4 regions of the Kitasatospora sp. NPDC048545 genome follow, and region 4 is predicted to be linked to each of the others. Evidence: riboswitches for the same ligand, from Rfam matches in the RefSeq annotation. Region 4 holds a riboswitch; each other region holds the start of a gene.
What was found. A riboswitch is a leader RNA that binds a small molecule or an ion and turns the genes downstream of it on or off. The one in region 4 is predicted to bind cobalamin.
Positions count from the first base shown of each region.

Region 1: it holds a riboswitch for cobalamin, as region 4 does, so the genes downstream of both, AB0D10_RS35205 (CoA-acylating methylmalonate-semialdehyde dehydrogenase) here and AB0D10_RS14910 (cobalamin biosynthesis protein) in region 4, are expected to answer to the same signal.
Region 2: it holds a riboswitch for cobalamin, as region 4 does, so the genes downstream of both, AB0D10_RS23165 (iron ABC transporter permease) here and AB0D10_RS14910 (cobalamin biosynthesis protein) in region 4, are expected to answer to the same signal.
Region 3: it holds a riboswitch for cobalamin, as region 4 does, so the genes downstream of both, AB0D10_RS29100 (HoxN/HupN/NixA family nickel/cobalt transporter) here and AB0D10_RS14910 (cobalamin biosynthesis protein) in region 4, are expected to answer to the same signal.

Region 1 is NZ_JBEZIQ010000051.1:53,280-58,564, forward strand. Features, by position in the region: gene AB0D10_RS35195 (AAA family ATPase) at 1-419, shown strand, start outside; gene AB0D10_RS35200 (UvrD-helicase domain-containing protein) at 416-2,296, shown strand; cobalamin riboswitch at 2,762-2,953, shown strand; gene AB0D10_RS35205 (CoA-acylating methylmalonate-semialdehyde dehydrogenase) at 3,165-4,664, shown strand; gene AB0D10_RS35210 (acyl-CoA dehydrogenase family protein) at 4,670-5,285, shown strand, end outside.
Region 2 is NZ_JBEZIQ010000025.1:4,339-9,623, forward strand. Features, by position in the region: gene AB0D10_RS23140 (amino acid ABC transporter permease) at 1-920, shown strand, start outside; gene AB0D10_RS23145 (amino acid ABC transporter ATP-binding protein) at 965-1,717, shown strand; gene AB0D10_RS23150 (CGNR zinc finger domain-containing protein) at 1,830-2,417, shown strand; gene sodX (nickel-type superoxide dismutase maturation protease) at 2,458-2,901, opposite strand; gene sodN (superoxide dismutase, Ni) at 3,079-3,474, shown strand; cobalamin riboswitch at 3,562-3,710, shown strand; gene AB0D10_RS23165 (iron ABC transporter permease) at 3,803-4,882, shown strand; gene AB0D10_RS23170 (ABC transporter ATP-binding protein) at 4,879-5,285, shown strand, end outside.
Region 3 is NZ_JBEZIQ010000035.1:86,867-92,151, reverse strand. Features, by position in the region: gene AB0D10_RS29110 (hypothetical protein) at 1-1,293, opposite strand, end outside; gene AB0D10_RS29105 (metalloregulator ArsR/SmtB family transcription factor) at 1,349-1,732, opposite strand; cobalamin riboswitch at 1,815-2,029, shown strand; gene AB0D10_RS29100 (HoxN/HupN/NixA family nickel/cobalt transporter) at 2,061-3,176, shown strand; gene rpmG (50S ribosomal protein L33) at 3,357-3,521, opposite strand; partial or broken gene rpmB (50S ribosomal protein L28) at 3,638-3,775, shown strand; partial or broken gene AB0D10_RS29085 (GTP-binding protein) at 3,811-4,161, shown strand; gene rpmF (50S ribosomal protein L32) at 4,278-4,451, shown strand; gene AB0D10_RS29075 (aminopeptidase P family protein) at 4,589-5,285, shown strand, end outside.
Region 4 is NZ_JBEZIQ010000013.1:24,432-29,716, forward strand. Features, by position in the region: gene AB0D10_RS14895 (hypothetical protein) at 1-305, opposite strand, end outside; gene AB0D10_RS14900 (prolyl oligopeptidase family serine peptidase) at 895-2,007, opposite strand; gene AB0D10_RS14905 (XRE family transcriptional regulator) at 2,200-2,883, opposite strand; cobalamin riboswitch at 3,079-3,213, shown strand; gene AB0D10_RS14910 (cobalamin biosynthesis protein) at 3,426-4,439, shown strand; gene AB0D10_RS14915 (cobyric acid synthase) at 4,436-5,285, shown strand, end outside.

The sequences.
Region 1 (5,285 bases), on a different contig from region 4:
CGGAGCGGGACGAACTGGTCCTCAAGAAGCGGGAACGCGACGGCGGGGCCGTCCGGACCTTCGTGTCGAACTGGTGGACCCTCGAATACGACTTGGCGCGCGCCTCGTGGCCGATGGCAACCCTGATGCACCAGGCGATCAGCGCGGCGAAGAGCACCAAGTGGCCGACACCGGAGGACCTCGTGGGAATCGAGGAGACCGCGGCCATGGAGGTCAAGAAGTGGCGGGAGGACGACCGTCTCTCGCTGGAGGAGTGCGCGCTGAGGATCTACCGCCCGCTGCGCGTGGGAGGCACCAGCAAACCGATCGCGGCCCAGCATGCTGCGCGCCTGCTGGAGGCATCCAGTGTCGCGCCCACGGACCTGCCGAGCTACCTGGTGGAGGCGCTCGACTACCTGAGCGGGAGTACCCGGTCGTGACCCTGCCTCTGTCCCCCACCGCTCTGGACCGTGAAGTCATCGAAGCCAAGGCCCGGAGCATGGGCCTCGCTCTGACGTCTCCCGAGCAGTTCGCGTTCTTGGAGGCCCGCGGCCCGCTGCATCTGCAGGCAGCCCCAGGCTCGGGCAAGACCACCCTCGTCGCCCTGAAGCTCGCCCTGGTGGCGGACGGCTGGTCGTCCGACCGCCAGGGCATTTGCGTCATGTCTCACACCAATACCGCCACCCAGGAGATCGCGAGCCGACTGACCGGACGGGCACGGCGGTTGGAGCACTACCCGCACTTCGTCGGGACGTTTCAAAGCTTCGTCCATACCTTCCTCGCACTGCCGGCTCTGCGTTCGCTGAAGGTCGTCACCCGAGCCGTCGACGACCAGGCCTTCGCCGCCCAGGCCCGCAGGCTTCTGGACCTGGGCCCGTTCACGACGCTGAGGTCCTACCTGAAGCGGCGGAGTGACGGGCTGAAGATGGTCACCGAAGCCACGTACGTCTTCGACCCCGCTGAACCGGAACTGCAGATCCGGGTTGATGGCCTCAATCGCGGCACCGCCAGCTACAGGCAGTTGATGAAACTGAAGGAGCACCTCTTCCTTCGTGGTGTCTTCCGCTACTCGGACATGTACGCGATCGCCACCAGGCATCTGCACCAGCACCCCCGCCTGGCCTCCGGCCTGCGGTCCCGGTTCCCGTTCGTCCTGATCGACGAGATGCAGGACACCGGTGAGGAACAGCGCCGCCTGTTGGAAGCAGTGTTCACGGACGGTGCCGTTGTGCAGTGCGTAGGAGACGTCAACCAGCGCATCCTCAGTGCAGATGGTGTCGGACCTGCGGCCGGGAGCCTCCTGGACGAGGCGGCGATGGACCTGCCGGTGAGCCTGCGCTTCGGCGCGGGGCCCGCCCGGGTGGCGAGCAGGCTCGCGGTTCACCGCCCACAGGAGATCCAAGGCCACGGACCCGAGAGCGCTCTCGCCATCATCACCTTCACCGAGGACAGCATCGTCCGGGTTCTGCCCGCTTTCGACGACCTCGTCCGGCGAACAGTGCCGCCCGAAGCCGTCGTCGCGTACCCGCCGAAGATCCTCGGCGCTCGCGAGAGCCCAGGAACCTCACGACTCTTCCCCCGCGCGGTCGGCTGCTACCTGCCCCAGACGGACACCGGGACGACGGTGGCGGTGAGTCGGCTGCTGCAGGCCTACCGGAATGCCAGGGCGGTCCTGCTGCGTACAGGCCAGGTCAGCCCAGCGGTCACCGTTCTGTGGGGAGCCGTCCGCGCTCTCCTCTGGGAGCTGCAGCCACCGACCACGCCCCCGACTCTCCCAGAGAATCTTCCCCCGTTCCCCCAGCTCGACCGCAGACCCGGCACACCGGGCCACCATCTGCGAGTGCTCCTGGTCAGGACGCTGTACGACGGCTGCGACACCCCTGCAGCCTGGGGGGACTTCGTGAGCCGCCTCGGGAGGCTGGTGGAGGAGGCCGTCGGCTCACGTGTCCCGGTGGACATGGCCACCTATACCCTCTGGCTGTCCCACACGCAGCTGCCACCGGCCTCGGACGAATCCCTGCCCCCGATGCTCACAGCTACCGTCGCGAGCGCGAAGGGGGAGACGCACTGCGCGACCCTGGTCCTCGAATGCGCCACCAAGCATGGGAGGAGCCACGACCTCGGCAGCCTGCTCCCCGTGATCACCGGAGAGGCTCCCGTCGGCGAACTCAATGCCACGGGCCGGCACGCCGCGATGACCACCTTCGTAGCGGCCACGCGTGCCAAGCACCTCCTCGCGCTCGCCGTCCACGAGAGCCGCGCGAATCCGCACCTCGAAGCCCTGGCGCGCGATGGCTGGTCCGTAGTCAGCCTCTGAGCGGGCGCGCGGGTCGGCGTGAGACTGTCCACATTGTGTGGCGGCTGAGTTCCTCGCCACGACCGGGCCGCAGTCTCTCTTCACCAGCGGGATCACCGTGCGGATCTGGGGAATACCGGTTGTTCGACCCTGACCTGTTCGCACTGCAGTTGGTCGAGGCGGTCCCAAGCGTCACCGCTTCCTCCTCGCTGCTGGCGGCCGGTTCGGTCGACGAGGTGGACGTCGGGGGTGACGACAACGGCGCCAACCGGGCCGGTCGAGGTGCCGGGGTGACTACGGGCGCTGTACGGCGAGCTGGACGAGGCTCTGACCGCGGCAGGCGAGCTGGAGGTGGTCGTGCACTACATCGCCTACAAGCGGCTGCTCAACGTCGCCTCGGTGGTCCTCCGCCCGTCGGTGTCGCACCGGGCGGGTCCTCAGCTGACCCCGTTGGCGCAACGCGCGCATGGAGAGCTCTGGACTTACTAGGACGTCCAACTATATGGTCGACGGCAGGTCCGCGGTGTCAGGGAAGCCGGTGTGAGTCCGGCACGGTCCCGCCACTGTGACCGGGGAGTTCGTCCTCGCAGGACACGGCCACTGGCAGCCAGCCGGGAAGGCCTGAGGGCGTGCGGTGATCCGGGAGTCAGGATACCGGCCGCGGGTGATCCGTGTTTTCCACGAGGATGGAGACGACACGCATGACTCCGGGCTGCTCCCGTTCCACTGCTCCTGGTTGTCCTGTGCCGACGACCCCCGGGGCCCACCTGCTCTGACGGTTCGTCCTGCCACCGCCACCGTGACGTCGCGGGGCCGCACCACCGTGCGCCCGTCCGTCGGCGGCGTCCTCCATTCCTCCTCTCCCCGACCCTGTTGAGAGAAGGAACCGATGGTCCGTGAACTGACGCACTTCGTCGCGGGGAAGCGCACGCCCGGGACGTCCGGGCGCTTCGGCGACGTGTACGACCCCAACACCGGCCGGGTGCAGGCCCGGGTGCCGCTCGCCGACCGCGCCGAGGTCGAGGCGGTGATCGCCGACGCCGCGCAGGCCCAGCCCGCGTGGGCGGCCTGGAACCCGCAGCGCCGGGCCCGCGTCCTGCTGCGCTTCCTGCAGCTCGTCGAGCAGGAGAAGGAGGAGCTGGCCCGGCTGCTGTCCGCCGAGCACGGCAAGACCGTCGCCGACGCCCACGGCGACCTCCAACGCGGCCTGGAGGTCGTGGAGTTCGCCGCCGGTATCCCGCACCTGCTGAAGGGCGAGTTCAGCGACAACGCCGGCACCGGCATCGACGTCTACTCGATGCGCCAGCCGCTCGGCGTGGTCGCGGGCATCACGCCGTTCAACTTTCCCGCGATGATCCCGCTGTGGAAGGCGGCGCCCGCGCTGGCCTGCGGCAACGCCTTCGTCCTCAAGCCCTCCGAGCGCGACCCGTCGGTGCCGCTGCGGCTGGCCGAGCTGTTCCTGGAGGCCGGGCTGCCGCCGGGCGTGCTCAACGTGGTCAACGGCGGCAAGGAGGCCGTGGACACCCTGCTGGAGGACCCGCGGGTGCAGGCCGTCGGCTTCGTCGGCTCGACCCCGATCGCCCAGTACGTGTACGCGACGGCCGCCGCGCACGGCAAACGGGCGCAGTGCTTCGGCGGCGCCAAGAACCACATGGTCGTGATGCCGGACGCCGACCTCGACCAGGCCGCCGACGCCCTGGTCGGCGCCGGCTACGGCTCGGCCGGCGAGCGGTGCATGGCGATCTCGGTGGCCGTCCCGGTCGGCGAGGAGACCGCGGACGCCCTGGTGGCGAAGCTGGTCGAGCGGATCGCCGCGCTGAGGGTCGGCCGCTCGGATGACCCGGCCGCGGACTTCGGGCCGCTGGTGGGCCGTGACGCCCTGGAACGGGTCCGCGGCTACCTGGACCTCGGGGTCGAGGAGGGCGCCGAACTCGTCGTCGACGGGCGGGACTTCCGCCTGGAGGGGCACGATGACGGCTACTTCCTCGGCGCCTCGCTGTTCGACCGGGTCACGCCGGACATGCGGATCTACCGGGAGGAGATCTTCGGCCCGGTGCTGACCGTCGTGCGCGCCGCCGACTACGAGGAGGCGCTGCGCCTGCCCAGCGAGCACGAGTTCGGCAACGGCGTGGCCGTCTACACCCGGGACGGCGACACCGCCCGGGACTTCGCCCGCCGGGTGAACACCGGCATGGTCGGGATCAACGTGCCCATCCCGGTGCCGATCGCCTACCACACCTTCGGCGGGTGGAAGCGCTCCGGCTTCGGCGACCTCAACCAGCACGGCCCGGACTCGATCCGCTTCTACACCCGCACCCGGACCGTCACCTCGCGCTGGCCCTCCGGGGTCAAGGAGGGCGCGAGCTTCACCATGCCGACGATGGGCTGAGCACCGTGAACGCAAGTGAACTGACGGAGGAGCAGGCCTCCATCGTCGAGGCTGTCGGAGCCTTCGCCGCCGAACACCTGGCACCGCATGCGGTCGAATGGGACCACACCAAGCACTTCCCGGTCGACGTGCTGCGCAAGGCCGCCGATCTGGGCCTTGCCGGTATCTATGTCCGGGAGGATGACGGCGGCTCTGCGCTGACCCGACGCGACGGGGTGGTCGCCTTCGAGGCACTCGCCACCGGCTGCCCGTCCATCGCCGCCTACCTGTCCATCCACAACATGGTCGCCTGGATGGTCGACCGCTACGGCGACGCCGCCCAGCGGGCCGGCTGGCTGCCAGGGCTCTGCTCAGCCGAGCATCTGGGCAGCTACTGCCTGACCGAGCCCGGCGCCGGCTCCGACGCGGCTGCCATCGCCACCCGAGCGGTGCGTGACGGCGACCACTGGGTGCTGGACGGCGTCAAGCAGTTCATCTCCGGAGCAGGGGCCGCACAGATCTACCTGGTGATGGCCCGCACCGGAGGCTCCGGGGCCTCCGGGCTGTCCGCCTTCATCGTGGACCGGGACGACCCCGGCGTCTCCTTCGGACCGAACGAGAAGAAGATGGGCTGGAACGCCC
Region 2 (5,285 bases), on a different contig from region 4:
CCGTCCCGGTCCGCCACCCCGGCCGGTGGGCGGGAGCCGTGGTCGTCGCGGTCCTCGCGGCGATGCTGCTCCACGCCCTGATCTTCAATCCCGCCTTCCAGTGGGACGTCGTCAACACCTACCTCTTCGATTCCAGCATCCTGCACGGCCTCGGTGTGACCCTGGAGCTCACCGCGCTGTCCATGCTCATGGGCGTGGCCGGCGGCATCATCCTCGCGGTGATGCGACTGTCCCCGAACCCCCTGCTGTCCGGCACCGCGTGGTTCTACATCTGGGTCTTCCGCGGCACCCCCGTGCTGGTCCAGCTGGTCTTCTGGAACTTCATGGGCGCGCTGTGGCCCAAGCTGTCGATCGGCATCCCGTTCGGCCCGGAGTTCTGGTCCGAGTCGACCAACACGCTCATCCCGGTCTTCACTGCGGCGCTGCTCGGCCTCGGCCTCAACGAGGCCGCGTACATGGCGGAGATCGTCCGCGGCGGCATCCAGTCGGTGGACGAGGGGCAGACCGAGGCGGCGCACGCGCTCGGCATGAGCCGCTTCGCGACCATGCGCCGGATCATCCTCCCGCAGGCCATGCGGGTGATCATCCCGCCGACCGGCAACGAGACCATCTCGATGCTCAAGACCACCTCGCTGGTCAGCGTCATCGCGCTGGAGGAGCTGTTCCGGGCCGGGCAGAACATCTACTCGCGCACCTTCCAGACCATCCCGCTGCTGGTCACCGTCAGCCTCTGGTACCTGTTCCTGACCTCCGTGCTGACCATCGGGCAGTACTACGTCGAGCGGTACTACGCTCGGGGTACCAGCAGGACGCTGCCGCCGACCCCGATGCAGCGGTTGCGCGGCCTCTTCCGCGGCAAGCCGACCCCGAAGGCGGAGCACGACGTCGTTCCGGGGCTCGAGGGAGGTGGTCACCTGTGACCGATCTGACCAAGACCCCGGGGGACACCGTCCCGGGCGAGCCGATGGTCAAGGCCGAGGGCGTGCGCAAGTCGTTCGGCCTGGTCGAGGTGCTCAAGGGCATCGACCTGGAGGTCAAGCCGCGCGAGGTGTTCTGCCTGATCGGCCCGTCCGGCTCCGGCAAGTCGACCTTCCTGCGGTGCATCAACCACCTGGAGAAGATCAACGGCGGGCTGCTCTCCGTGGACGGCGAGCTGGTCGGCTACCGGCGCAAGGGCGACAAGCTCTACGAGCTCAGGGACCGCGAGGTCGCGCTCAAGCGGCGTGACATCGGCATGGTCTTCCAGCGCTTCAACCTGTTCCCGCACATGACCGCCATAGAGAACATCACCGAGGCTCCGATCCAGGTGAAGGGCGAGTCCAAGGCCGACGCGCGCGAGCGCGGCATGGCCCTGCTGGAGCGGGTCGGGCTCGCCGACAAGGCGAAGAGCTACCCCTCCCAGCTCTCCGGCGGCCAGCAGCAGCGCGTGGCGATCGCCCGCGCGCTGGCCATGAAGCCCAAGCTGATGCTCTTCGACGAGCCCACCTCGGCGCTCGACCCGGAGCTCGTCGGCGAGGTGCTGGACGTCATGCGCGGGCTGGCCGAGGAGGGGATGACGATGATCGTCGTCACCCACGAGATGGGCTTCGCCCGCGAGGTCGGCGACGCGCTGGTGTTCATGGACGGCGGCGTGGTGGTCGAGTCCGGCAACCCCCGTGACGTCCTCACCAACCCGCAGCACGACCGCACCAAGGCCTTCCTGTCCAAGGTGCTCTGAACCGTCACCGTCGGCGCCCGGCAGGCAGCTCCTGCCGGGCGCCGATGTTTTCGCCGCACGGGTAATAGGCTGGAAGCAGTCAGCCCGTTACCGATTTTCTGGAAGGACCGCCGTGGAGCTCGCCTCGTACGCCGATCTCGCCGTTCGACTGGTGAACACCGAGGAGCCCGAGCGCGGCACCGACACGCTGACCTCCGTGGACGCGGTGCGCGCCCTGTTCTCCGACTCGTCGCGGGCCGCCGCGCTCGCCGACGAGTCCGACCTGCCCCGGCTGCGGGCGGTGCGGACCCGGCTGCGCGGGGTCTTCGAAGCCGCCGCCGAAGGGGACGAGACCCGGGGGGTCGACCTGCTGAACAGCCTGCTGATGGAGTACCCCGTCAGCCCGCTGATCTCCGGGCACGACTACCTGGACGACGCCGGACGGCCGCGCTGGCACCTGCACCTGGCCGACAACTCGCCAACCGCCACCGCGCACTTCAGCGCGGTCGCCTGCATGGGCCTGGCCGTCCACCTCACCGAGCTGGGCGCCGACCGGCTGGGCATCTGCCAGGCCGCGCCCTGCCGCAACGCCTACCTGGACACCTCGACCAACCGCTCCCGGCGCTACTGCTCGGACCGCTGCGCGACCCGGGCCAACGTGGCCGCCTACCGGGCCCGCAAGCGACAGGAGGCGGAGGCCGCACTGGGCAACGGGGCGTAACCGGGCGGCGGGGCGCAACCGGGCGGGCGGCTGCCCGGGATCAGACCTCCTCCACCCAGACGCCGAGTCGCCGGGCCAGGCCCGGCACCCGGGCCAGCCGCGGGGCGAGCAGCAGCCGCTCCAGCCGGCGGCCCGGCGCCAGCCAGGCCGGGCTCGGGCGCAGCCGCAGCAGCACCCGGCCGAGCACCAGGTCGTCCGGGACCGCGCCGTAGCTGCGGCTGTCGCTGTCCACCGGGCGGTTGTCCGACAGCAGCCACCAGCCCCCGGACCGGCGCTCGGCGGCCCGCTTCACCACCAGCAGGTCCTGCTGGAAGGGGTGCCGGAAGAGCACCACGGCCCCCGGCCGGATCGGCGCGCCGTAGCGGACCAGCAGGCGGTCGCCCTCGTGCAGGGTCGGAACCATCGACCGGCCCGCCACGTCGACCAGCCCCAACGGCAGCGCGCCGCCCCGGTCCCGTCCCCCCGGTTCCGTGCTCCGTGCCACGACTCCTCCTCCCGCGCCGCCGGCCCCCAGTCTGCCGTACGGAGCGTCACCGGATCGATGTCCGGAATACCCCGGTTCCGGGTCCGCCTTTTGCCCTAGGCCCACCGCCCGATCGCGAAACCACGAGGGCGGAAGGGTAATCTCGGGCGCGGGAAGACGATCTAAGGAAGGACTCCCATGTTCTCTCGTCTGTTTGCACCGCGTGCCACCGCTCACGCCCACTGTGACCTGCCCTGTGGCGTGTACGACCCGGCGCAGGCCCGGATCGAGGCCGAGTCCGTCAAGGCCACCCAGGAGAAGTACCAGGCCAACGAGGACCCGCACTTCCGGGCCCGCGCCGTCATCATCAAGGAGCAGCGCGCCGAGGCCGTCAAGCACCACATCTCGGTGCTGTGGAGCGACTACTTCAAGGCCCCGCACTTCGAGAAGTACCCGCAGCTGCACCAGCTGATCAACGACACCCTGAAGGCCGCCTCGGCCGCCAAGGCGTCCACCGACCCGGCCACCGGCCAGGCCCTGCTGGACCTGATCGCCGAGGTCGACAAGATCTTCTGGGAGACCAAGCAGGCCTGAGCCTGACGCGTCGCCACCCGACCGCCCCCGTCCGCACCGCCGGACGGGGGCGGTCGTGCGTCCACGTCCGGACCGACCCGGTAAGGGTTGCCTGGCCTGAGTGACTGTTATGCTGCCAGGGCGTCCGAGGGGGAAGTCCGGTGTGAATCCGGCGCTGACCCGCAACGGTGAGCACGGCCCGCACCAGCGGTGCGGCCGCGCCAGCCCGATCGCCCCCGGTCGCTGACCTCCCGACAACTCGCCGCGGACTGCGAGGGGAACGGCGCCCCGGCACGCCTGCGGCCCGCGCCCGCCCCGGCACACCCGCGGCCCGAGGCAAGGCGCACCCGTGAACCGCGCACCCACGACCCGTGCGGTCGGCCCGCCCGTCCGCCGAATACCCGCCGTTCCGCTCGCCGTCGGCCTCGCCGCCGCGCTGCTGCTCTCACTGGTCTGCGGGGTGGCGTTCGGGTCCTCCGGCATCGCACTGCCCCGCGTGCTGCGGCTGCTGACCGCCGGCCTGACGGGCGGTCGGCTGGACGCCGACGAGGCCGCCGCGTACGCGATCGTCTGGGAGATCCGGCTGCCCCGCACCGTGCTGGCCGCCGTGGTCGGTGCCGGACTCGCCGCGACCGGGGTCGCCGTCCAGGCGCTGGTGCGCAACGCGCTCGCCGACCCGTTCGTCCTCGGCATCTCCTCCGGCGCGGCCGTCGGCGCCAACGCCGTCCTGCTGTTCGGCGCCTTCGCCTCGCTCGGGGTGTGGGCGGTCTCCGCCTCGGCCTTCGGCTCCGCGCTGGTCGCGATGGCGCTGGTCTACCTCGCCGCCCGCACCGCGTACGGGCTCACCCCACTGCGACTGGTGCTCACCGGCACCGCGCTCTCCTACGGCTTCTCCGCCGCCACCACCCTGATGGTCTTCGCCGCGGACCGCGGCGAGGCCGCCCGGGACGCCATGATGTGGCTGCTCGGCAGCCTCGGCGGCGCCACCTGGGGCTCGGTGCCGATCGCCGGCTGCACTGTGCCGGCCGGGCTGACCTACCTCGGCTGCGCCGCCGGACGGCTCGACGGGCTCGCCATGGGGGACGAGACCTCCGCCTCGCTCGGCGTGGACCCGGACCGGCTGCGGCGCGAGCTGTTCGTGGTGACCGCCGCCGTCACCGGCACGGTGGTCGCGGTCAGCGGGGCGATCGGCTTCGTCGGACTGCTGGTGCCGCACCTGGCACGGATGCTGGTCGGCGCCGCGCACCGCCGGGTGCTGCTGGTCGCGCCGCTCGCCGGCGCGCTGCTGCTGGTCTGGGTGGACATCGCCTCCCGCACCCTGCTGGCGCCCGCCGAACTGCCCGTGGGGGTGTTCACCGCCGTGCTCGGCGTGCCCGCCTTCCTGCTGATGATGCGCCGGCGCGGCCACGCCTTCGGAGGCCGACGGTGACCGACCCGAACGGGGTGACCCGGATGCCCGATCCCGCCGATCCCGCCGGCCCCACCGACCCGACCGAGACCGCCGGCCGGACGGAGACCGCCGGCCGGGCGCAGGCCCAGGACCTCGCCGTCGACGCCGTCTCGGTGGAACTGGCCGGCACCCGACTGGTCCACGAGGTGAGCCTGGCCGCGGCCGCCGGGCAGGTGGTCGGCCTCGTCGGCCCGAACGGCAGCGGCAAGTCGACCCTGCTGCGCTGCGTCTACCGGGTGCTGAAGCCGGCCGGCGGCGCCGTCCGGCTGGACGGCGACGACCTGTACGCGCTCTCCGCCCGCGAGACCGCCCGACGGGTGGCCGCGCTGACTCAGGAGCACTCCGCCGAGTTCGACTTCACCGTCGCCGAGGTGGTCGCCAT
Region 3 (5,285 bases), on a different contig from region 4:
GCGCGGGGTGTGGTCGGCCGGGTCGACGGGGTAGCGCCGCAGACTGACCTCGGTGCCCTCGCTCCCGCCCTCGACGTCGTACGCGGTGGGTCCGTCGGTGGTGCCGGGGTGCGGGACGGGCTTGGGGTAGGGCGGCAGGAGCGGTTCGTCCCCGGGTTCGTCCAGGTGCTCCAGGAAGGAGTAGAGCAGGGGGCGCAGCAGCTCGGCGGACCGGCCGCGCCGGCTCAGCGAGCGGTCGGTGAGCGGGCGCAGGGTGTCCGGGTCCTGCTCCCGCAGGGCCTGGGCGAGTTGGGCGGCGAGGTCGCCGTCGGGGTCGAGCACGGGGGCGGTCTGGCCGAATGCGTAGCCGGGGGAGCGCGGGTCGAGTTCGGCGGCGCCGGTGGCGACGAGCACGGTGGGCCGTTCCAGTGCGGCGCCGTAGACGGAGACCGAGCCGTGGTCGCCGATCAGGCAGTCGGCGGCGACCAGCGCGGCCTGCCAGCCCTGGTGCGGCGGGATCAGCCGCAGGCCCATCCGGCGGGCGGTGTCGAGCAGCGCCTCGGGGTCGTGCCGGCTCCAGATGTTGGGGTGCAGGACGACGGCGACCGTGTACTCGTCGGCGGGCAGCCGGCGGACCAGCCGCTGGGGCAGGTCGGGGCGACGGCCGAATAACGAGTGCTCGCTCCAGGTGGAGTTGACGACGACGAGCCGTCGGCCGTCGACGGCGCCGAGCGCGGCCCGGTAGGCGTCCCGTGAGCGCAGGCTGCGCAGCATCCGGTCGAGGCACGGGTCGCCGACGACCCGGGCGACGTCCAGCGCCTCGGGGCAGGAGGTCCGCAGGCGGTCCAGCTGTTCGGGGTGGGAGAGGCCGAGGACGTCCACGAACACCTCCCCGCCGTGGGTGAGTTCGTTGCGTGAGAGGCCTGCGGAGCTGGTCGTGTCGCCGGTGGACTCGGTCACCAGGCGGTTGTAGCCGGCGCCGTGCGGGAGGACGACGAGCCGGGCGTCCAGGTGGTGCATGGAGGAGTGGACGGCGCAGGCGACGGCGAGGTCGAAGTGGTGCCGGAGGGCGTCCTGCCAGTCGAGCACGGTGAAGCCGTGCAGGCCGTGCAGGTAGTCGTCCAGGGCGCGGTCGGCGAAGGCGGAGCCGGGGTTGACGGTGAAGTACCGGGCGATGCCGTCCGGGTTGAGCAGGGTGAGGACGTCGAGGACGCGGGTGGCGGAGGTGAGGGTGCGGGCGACCGCCAGCACGCGCGCCCTGACCGGTCGGGTGTTCCAGCGGTCGGCGGGCCAGGCGTGGGGGTGGGACGGCACACCATGATCGTACTCATCCGGTGGTCCGGCCCGACGGCTGTTCCCCGAGTGTCGGTCAGCCCGCGGCGGCGGTGGGCTCGTGGTGCTCGCCGGCGGCGCATTCGTCGAGGAGGGGGCGCATGTCCTCGTCCACGAGCCGGTAGCGCACCACGCGGCCGTCCTTGTCGCCGGTGACGACGCCGGCCATACGGAGCAGCCGCAGGGCCTGGGAGACGGCGGGGTCGCGCATGCCGGTGGCGACCGCGAGGTCGGTGACGGCGAGCGGGCCGGCCCGGTGCAGGGCGAGCAGCAGGGCGAGCCGTCCGGGGTCGGCGAGCAGGGAGAAGCGCTCGGCCCAGGACCGGACGTGCGCGGTGTCGCCGATCGCGGCGATGGCCTCGCAGACCCGGTGCCCGTCGATGGTGCGGTGGCCCGCGCGGTCGGCCGGTACGAGATGCATGCGGACATTCTTGCAGGCGGGGGCCTGTGATCCTGGACACCTGCGCAGGTGCGCAGCCTTGCATGGGTCGGGGCGCGACCCCTACGGTGTAGCCCGCCGTGGTGCTCGGGAAGACCGGTGACGGACCCTCAGGGGTCCCAGTCCGGAGCGGCCCTCGCCACTGTGATCGGGTGAGTTCCTTCGTCCTCGACGGAATTCGGTCCGTGTCCACGAAGCCACTGGGTGCCTCGCGCACTCGGGAAGGCGGACCCGGATGTCCCGTAAGCCAGGAGACCGGCCACGGCACTTCACGAAGTGATTCCACGAGGTGTTGGAGCGTGATCCTGAGATGACCCTGCCCGAAACCGCCGCGGCGGACGCGAAAGCGGCGCCGTCCGTGTTGCCCGCCTTCCGGTGGAAGCGCGAGGACACCGTCCGTACGGCCGGGTTGATGGGGGTGATCCTGGCCATGCACGTGGTGGCTTTCGGGACGCTCGTGTTCCTGGTGGCGCCCGAGCGGTACGCGGTCGGCACCCAGGTCTTCGGGGTGGGCCTGGGCATCACCGCGTACACCCTCGGGATGCGGCACGCGTTCGACGCCGACCACATCGCGGTGATCGACAACACCACCCGCAAGCTGATGGCGGACGGCAAGCGGCCGGTCTCGGTGGGATTCTGGTTCGCGCTGGGGCACTCCTCGATGGTGGTCATCATGGCCGCCCTGGTGGCGGGCGGCGCCCAGCTGGCGAACACGCTGATGGACGACGAGTCGACCACGCACAAGTGGCTCGGCGTGGTCGGGACGACCACCTCCGGGGTGTTCCTCTACCTGATCGGCGCGCTCAACCTGGCGGCGCTGCTCGGCATCGTCAAGGTGTTCCGCGCGATGCGGGCCGGGCAGTACGACGAGGCGGAGCTGGAGGCGCACCTCGACTCCCGCGGCTTCATGGCCCGGGTGCTGAACCGGGCGACCCGTTCGATCACCCGCCCCGGGCAGATGTTCCCGGTCGGCATGGTGCTGGGCCTGGGCTTCGACACCGCCACCGAGGTCACCCTGATGGTGATGGCGGGTTCGGGCGCTGCCGCCGGGCTGCCCTGGTACGCGATCGTCTGCCTGCCGCTACTGTTCGCGGCCGGGATGAGCCTGTTCGACACCCTGGACGGGACGTTCATGAACTTCGCGTACCAGTGGGCCTTCTCCAACCCGGTGCGGAAGGTGTACTACAACCTGACCATCACGGGGCTGTCGATCGCGGTGGCCTTCATCATCGGCACCATCGAGCTGGTCGGCGTGCTGCACGAGAAGTTCGACCTGACCGACCCGGTGAGCAGCTGGATCGCGGAGATCTCGCTGGACAACGTCGGCTACGCGATCGCGGGGCTGTTCGTGCTGGTCTGGGCGGTGGCGATCGGGTACTGGAAGCTCGCCAAGGTCGAGAAGCGCTGGACGCCGCAGGAGCAGTGAGCCGAGGGGCCCACCGCGCCGGGCCGGGCGGGACCGCACCGGTCCCGGGCCGGCCCCGCCCTCGCGACGGTGTCCGACAGTGCGGTGTCAAACGGCGCGGTCTCCACCAGTGCGGTGCCGAACGACGCGGTGCCGAACGGCGCCTCCCCACTCGGGGAGGCGCCGTTCGTGCGTACGGGGTCAGCGCTCCTCGCGGAAGTCGACGTGCCGGCCCGAGACCGGGTCGTACTTGCGCAGGACCATCCGGTCCGGATCGTTGCGGCGGTTCTTGCGGGTCACGTACGTGAAGCCGGTGTCGGCGGTGGAGCGGAGCTTGATGACGGGGCGCAGTTCGCTGCGGGCCACGGGTGTCCTCCTGGGTCCGGGGTGCTCGGTCGAGACCGTACACCGAAATGGAAGTCATTTTCATCCGGTGCAGCGTTTGCGCCGTCCCGATCATTCCCGGACGCCAGGGAGCACCCATGTCCGCCCACTGCCAACTCACCGGCCGCCGACCCGGCTTCGGCAACGCGATCTCGCACTCGCACCGCCGCACCCGCCGCCGCTTCGACCCCAACGTCCAGCGCAAGCGCTACTGGCTGCCCGGTGAGGGCCGGTACGGCGGTTCCACGAGGCGCTGCACCAGCTCGTCCCGGCGGCGCAGCGCAGTCGCGGCCGCTTCTGGCCGGCCAACCGCCCGGACCTGATGCTGGCCTGGGACGCGGCCGGGGCCAACCTCGCCGTCGAGGAGTGCGGGCCCTGGCTCGCCACCCTGTCCGACGCGGCCTGGGAGTTCTACCCGCCCGCCCGGCGGGCGGCGGCCGCCCTCGACTGGCACCCGCTGCACGGCGACCGGGTCCAGCAGCTCTGCTTCACCGCGGAGGGGCTGGACGTCGACGGGATCACCGCCCTGCTCGACTCCTGCCTGCTCACCGACGTCGAACTCATCGCCGGTGAGGCCGGCTGGAAGACCCTGCCCGACGCCTTCCGGGGCCTGCTCGCCCCCTCCACTGAAGGAGCCCCGGCATCATGCGCAAACGAACAGCCCCGCCGAAGGAGCGGCCCGACCCCCTGGACGCGGCCGGCATCGAGGACGTCGACCACAAGGACCAGGAGCTTCCGATGGCCGTGCCCAAGCACAGGACCTCCCGCAGCAAGACCCGGCACCGTCGCGCCCGGTGGAGGGCGGCGCCCCCGAAGCCGGTCCCGGTCACGATCGACGGCCGCGAGCTGCTCGTGCCGCAGAGCCTGGTCCCGGCCTACCGTCGGGGGCTGAGCGACCCGGGGGAGGCGTAGCGGCGGCGGCCCGTGGCGGCCCGGCCGTGCCGGGTGGCGGGAAGCCGGTGGTGGTACGGGGGCGCATCGGGGGCTCCGGGGGTTCCGTCGGGGGTGCTCGGCGGGCGGTTCGGGCCGGGGGTTCGTAGGCTCGACGCATGGCGGATGCGTACGCGGGGCGGCGGGAGCGGGTGAGGGAGCACTGCAGTGCGGCCGGGGCCGATGCGGCGCTGATCACCCGGGCGGCGAACGTGCGGTATCTGACGGGCTGCGCGCCCTGCGGGGCGACGCTGCTGCTGACCAGGGACCGGGCGCTGCTCGCGCTGCCCGACGACCTGCCGCCGGACGACACGGGGGAGCACCTGATCGTCCCCGACGTGACCCGGCTGCCGGTGGCGGCCGGGGCGGACACCGCGCTGGCCGCCGCCGCCGCGGCGAGCAGCTTCGGGATCGAGGGCCTCGCGGTCGAGGAGCACGATCTGACCGTCAGCCGGCACCGGACGGTGGCGGGCCTGGCCGAGCGGGCCCGGCTGGTCGACCTCGGGCAGGTGGTCGAGCGGCTGCGGGTGGTCAAGGACGAGCACGAGATCGCCGATCTGCGGATCGCCGCCGAGATCGCCGACCAGGCGCTCGGCGAGCTGCTGGAGTCGATCCTGGTCGGCCGCACCGAGCGGCACCTGGCCATGGAGCTGGAGCGCCGGATGATCGACCACGGGGCCGACCGGGCCGCCTTTCCGGTGTCGGTCGGCACCGGCAGCCACTCCGGCCAGGCCGCCCACCAGCCGACCGACCGCCGGGTGGAGGAGGGCGACTTCCTGACCGTGGTGATGGGGGCCCAGTACCGCGGCTACGGCG
Region 4 (5,285 bases):
GCCGACCAGCCGCGCACCACGGCCTCGTCGTCGTGCTCCCAGGCGTGCAGGCGCCAGCCCGGGGCGGCCCCGGTCTCCCGGGCCTCCACCAGGCCCACCAGGAGCGCCTGGCCCCAGGCCTTGGAGGCGGCGCCGACCGTCATGGCCAGCGCCCGGCCGGCCGCGCGGGCGTCGTCCGGCAGCAGCTCGCCACGCTTGTCGACCTCCTCCAGCTCGCCGGCCCAGCGGGCGATCCGGACGGCGTCCACCAGCATCCGGCGGGCCAGCGGCGCCAGCTCGGCCGGCGCGGGGAAGCCCTCCGGCACGGGAACCCGGCCGCGCCCGGGCGCCGGAGCGGGCCCTCGTCGCCGGGGTACGCCGTTGCGGGGTACGGCCGCCCCGCTCGGCCTGCCACCGGCTGGCCGGTGGGCCGTACCGGGGAGACGGGTCACCGTCGCACCGGTACCGATCGGAGGCGGGAGCGGGGCATCACGGTCGCGCGGATTCCGAGACGTCACGTCGAGCAGTCTTCCCCTTGTACCGGCCTTCTGTCACATCCGGTTGTCCGTACGACCGGAGGAGCGGCGGCGGCACCTCCGCAAGATCGGGCAACAGAGGCAAACCGCCTGGCCGGAAACGTGTGGCCTGCCCATGCCAGGTGAGCCGCGCCGGTCGCTGCTCCCGTTCGAGTGACTACGGAACGTGAGGGACCGACCGACCGGTCGGGGAAAATGTGTGCCCCTGGCTGGACGTCCGCCGCCGACGGCACCACCGGCGCCGTCGGCGTCCGGCGGGACTGTCCAGCCCGGATCCGGACGGATGACGGGCGGGCCGGGCCGATCCCGGCGAGCAGGAAGTCGACCGGTCCGACTTCCCGCTCCCGGCCGGGCCCGGGCCCGGGCCCGCGGCGGGCCGTCAGAGGAGAGGGGTCAGCCAGCGGCGGAGGAGTTCCGTGTACCGGTCGGGGTCGGAGTTCCAGAGGGTGCCGTGGTCGGCGCCGGGGAAGGGCTGGAGGCCGACCACGTCCGGGCGGGCGGCGGCGAGGCGTTCGGCGCTGCGGAACGGGGACACCCGGTCGGCGGGGCTGTGCAGGACGAGCGTGGGGACGCGCAGGTCGGCGCCATCCGCGATGCGGGAGAAGTCGGCGAGGTCGACGCCGGTGCGGCCCTCGGCGGCGAGGGCCCCGAGCCCGGCGGCGGCGCCCCGGAAGCCCAGGCGCTCGGCGTCCCGGCGGGCGGTCGCCGACAGGTCGAGCACCGGCGAGTCGAGGATCAGGCCGCTGATGGCGTGCGCCCAGGCCGAACGGGCCGCGGTCTGCAGGACCATCGTCGCGCCGACGGACCAGCCGAAGAGGATCACCCGGCCCGCGCCGCTGTCGAGCGCCAGCCGTACCGCCGCCTCGACGTCGCGCCACTCGGTCTCGCCGAAGTGGCTGTACCCGTCCGGCGAGGCGGGCGCGCCGACGTCGCCGCGGCAGGTGACGGCGAGGGCGGGCAGCCCGAGGCGGTCCAGGACGGGCAGCACCGGCAGGGTCTGCTGGCGGTCTACCTCCGGGCCGTGCACCAGGATCACCCAGGTGCCGCGCTTGCCGTCGAGGTGCCAGGCGGGGAGCGGGCCGAGCTCGCCGTCCGCGGTGGTCTCCGTGTAGGCGAGGCCGAGGGCCCGCATCGGGTCGCCGAGGTGGACGCGGGGCGTGAAGCGGACCTCGGTGCCGGGGACGAGGGTGCCCCGGTCCGCGCGGACCAGCCGCCGGGTGACGCCCGCCCCGTCGCTGTGCAGGACCTCCTCGACCACCGCGTGCCCGTCGTCGCCCCACTCCACGGCCCACCGGCCGGGCTGCCGGCTCTCGGGGCTGCCGGTGAAGGTGATCCGCCCGGTGCCGAGGCTCCGGACGAGGACCGGCCCGGACTCCTGAACGGTGGTCACCGGGCGGACCATCCGCTCGGAGGCCCGGCGGCCGACCACCAGCACGGCAGCGCCGGCTCCGACGGCGGCGGCCGCCACGACGGCGGCGGTTCCCCAGCGCATATCGTTCCCCGCTCTGTTGCTCTCGCTGTTGCTCTCGGGCCGGACGGTGCTCGTACACCAGTCCACCGGGGCCCCGCCCGCCCGGCCACCGGGCTGGGCCGTCCGGGTCACTCGGGCACGGGCCGGAGCGGGGCGGGGAGTCAGCGGGTCAGGGGGTTCCAGAGGGGCCGGGGCTCCCAGAGAGGCCGGAAGTCAGAGCGCGTCGACGTCGAGGAGGCGCCAGAAGCGGGACGTGAGGGTGTCGATGGCGGGGGGCGGCGCGGGGCGGGTGCCGGCGCCCCAGTGGGAGGGGACGTGGTGCTCCTGGTGGAGGGCCTCGACGGCGTCGGCCAGGGTCTCGGCGGGAGCCGGGACGATGCGGGCGAGGGCGCGCAGGTGGGGCTGCCAGCGGCCGGTGACGCACTGGCGGAGCAGGTGGTCGAGGGCCTCCTCGCGGCCGGTGGCCCGGACGAGGTCGGGCAGGCCCAGGCCGAGGACCTCGGCGAGGGACCGGGTCTGCTCCTCGTCGCCGTCCCAGTGACCGGTCAGTTCGGCCTCCCGGTAGGCGTCGAGGGTGGTGCCGGTGCGGTCCGCGACGACGGCCTGGCCGAGTTCGCGGGCCAGCCGGTGGTCCCGCAGCCGGACCGGGCGGCCGTCCATCAGCTGGGCGGCCCGGCACCACAGGGCGCGGGCGAGGGCGATGAACTCGCCCTCACCGGGACGCAGCTCGCCGCTCTCCCAGGCGAGGACGTGGGCGGGCAGCAGCCGGACGCCGTGCGCGGCCATGCCCTCGGCGACCTGCTCGGGGGTCAGGCCGAGGCCGGCCCGGTGGGCGCGGGCGGCCGAGGGCGAGAACGGCACCGGGGGCGGGGCCGCGGGGGGCTTTCTGCGACGCATGCCACCGAACGGTAGGGGCGGACCAGGGCGCGGCCCCAGCACCCGAACGCACGAAGCGACCGGTCCCGGGGGCCCGACGCGCTGGGCGATCCCACAGGCTGTCAGCCGGTGTCCCGTGTGACCAACCCCTCCGTGACCTCGGTTGACTCCCGGTTCGGCCGCGTGATGGGATCCTGGGGCCAATCGGAGGCATGGAGAGGAAGCCGGTGCGAGTCCGGCGCGGTCCCGCCACTGTCACCGGGGAGCACGCTCGGAATCATCGCCACGGCGGGCCGTCAGAAGCCGCTGGAAGGCCCCGGGGGTGCGTCCGACCCGGAAGCCAGGAGACTCTCGCCCCCGCTACGTCGATCCAGGGCGCGGACCCTGAGTGAGGACACGCACGCGATGCAGGCTGCCCCGCCCCGCCGCACTCCGAGCTGCCGTCCCGGGCACGGCCTTCCGGCGCACGGCCTTCACGCGACCGGCCTTCCGGCGCAGGGCGTTCACGCGACCGGCCTCGCCGCGCGCGCTCTTCCGATACCCGGCCTTCCGACGTGCAGCCGATGACCCGCCGCCCCCTGACCGGCCGTCCGCTCGCCCGCGCCGCCCTGTTCGCCCTGGGCGCCGTCGCGGGCTACGCCGCCGACGCCCGCTACGGCGACCCGCGCCGGGGCCACCCGGTGGCCGTGTTCGGCAGTGCCGCGACCCGGCTGGAGCGGCGCCTGTGGCGCGACGACCGGGCCGCCGGGGTTGGATACACGGCGCTGTGCGTGGGCGCGGTCGCGGCGGGCGCGCTCGCCCTGGACCGTACGGTGGGCCGGCGCCCGACGGGCCGGGCGGCCCTCGCGGCGGCCGCCACCTGGACGGTGCTCGGCGGCACCTCGCTGACCCGGGAGGCCCGCGCCATCGGCCGCTCGCTGAAGGCCGGCGACCTGCGGGCCGCACGGGAACGGCTGCCGCACCTGTGCGGACGGGACCCGAGCGCGCTCGACGAGCAGCAGATCGCCCGCGCGGTGGTCGAGTCGGTGGCCGAGAACACCGCCGACGCGGTGGTGAACGCGCTGACCTGGGGCGCCCTCGCAGGCACGCCCGGGCTGCTGGCCTTCCGGGCGGTGAACACCCTGGACGCCATGGTGGGCCACCGCTCGCCGCGGCACGCCCGGTTCGGCTGGGCCTCGGCCCGGCTGGACGACGTGGCCGGCTGGCCGGGCGCCCGGCTGACCGCGCTGCTGACGGTGGCCGCCGCCCCGCAGCCCCGGACGGCCTGGCAGGTCTGGCGCCGCGACGGCTCCGCGCACCCGAGCCCGAACGCGGGCCAGGCCGAGTCGGCGTTCGCCGGCGCGGTGGGCGTCCGGCTGGGCGGCACGCTGCAGTACCGCATGGGGGTCTCCCCGGCCGAAGGCCGGGGGAGGGTGGAGCACCGGCCGGTGCTGGGCGCGGAGCTGCGCCCGGTGACGGTGGACGACATCGAGCGGGCCTGCGCGCTCTCGCGGCGGGTGGGCGCGCTGGCGCTGGGTACGACGGTCGCGGGGCACATCCTGCTGCGCGCGCTCCTGGGGAAGAGGGGAAGGGCATGACGAACGCGCTGCTGGTCGCGGGGACGACCTCGGACGCGGGCAAGAGCGTGGTGACGGCCGGCATCTGCCGCTGGCTGGCCCGCCAGGGCGTGCGGGTCGCGCCGTTCAAGGCGCAGAACATGTCGCTGAACTCCTTCGTCACCGCCGACGGTGCCGAGATCGGCCGCGCCCAGGCGATGCAGGCGCAGGCCGCCCGGGTGGAGCCGGAGGCGGCGATGAACCCGGTGCTGCTGAAGCCCGGCGCGGACGGCCGCAGCCAGGTGGTGCTGCTGGGCCGGCCGGTCGCCGAGGTCGGCGCGCTGGACTACCGCGAGCGCAAGCCCGTCCTGCTGGAACGCGCCCTGGAGTGCCTCGCCGATCTGCGCCGCCGCTACGAGGTGGTGGTCTGCGAAGGCGCCGGTTCGCCTGCCGAGATCAACCTGCGCGACCGCGACATCGCCAACATGGGCCTGGCGACGGCCGCCGGGCTGCCCGTGGTGGTGGTCGGGGACATCGACCGGGGCGGCGTGTTCGCGGCGATGTACGGGACACTGGCGCTGCTGTCGGCGGAGGACCAGCGGCACGTGGCCGGCTGGTTCGTCAACAAGTTCCGCGGCGACGCGCGGCTGCTGGCACCCGGGCTGGAGATGCTGCACGAGCTGACCGGCCGTCCGGTGCTGGGCACCCTGCCGATGCTGCCCGGCCTGTGGCTGGACGCCGAGGACTCGCTGGACCTGTCGACGGTGGTGGACCGGGTGGACGGGCGCGGCCCGCTCGGCGCGGACGTGCTGCGGGTCGCCGTGGTGCGCTTCCCCCGGCTGTCCAACTTCACCGACCTGGACGCGCTGGCGCAGGAGCCGGGCGTGC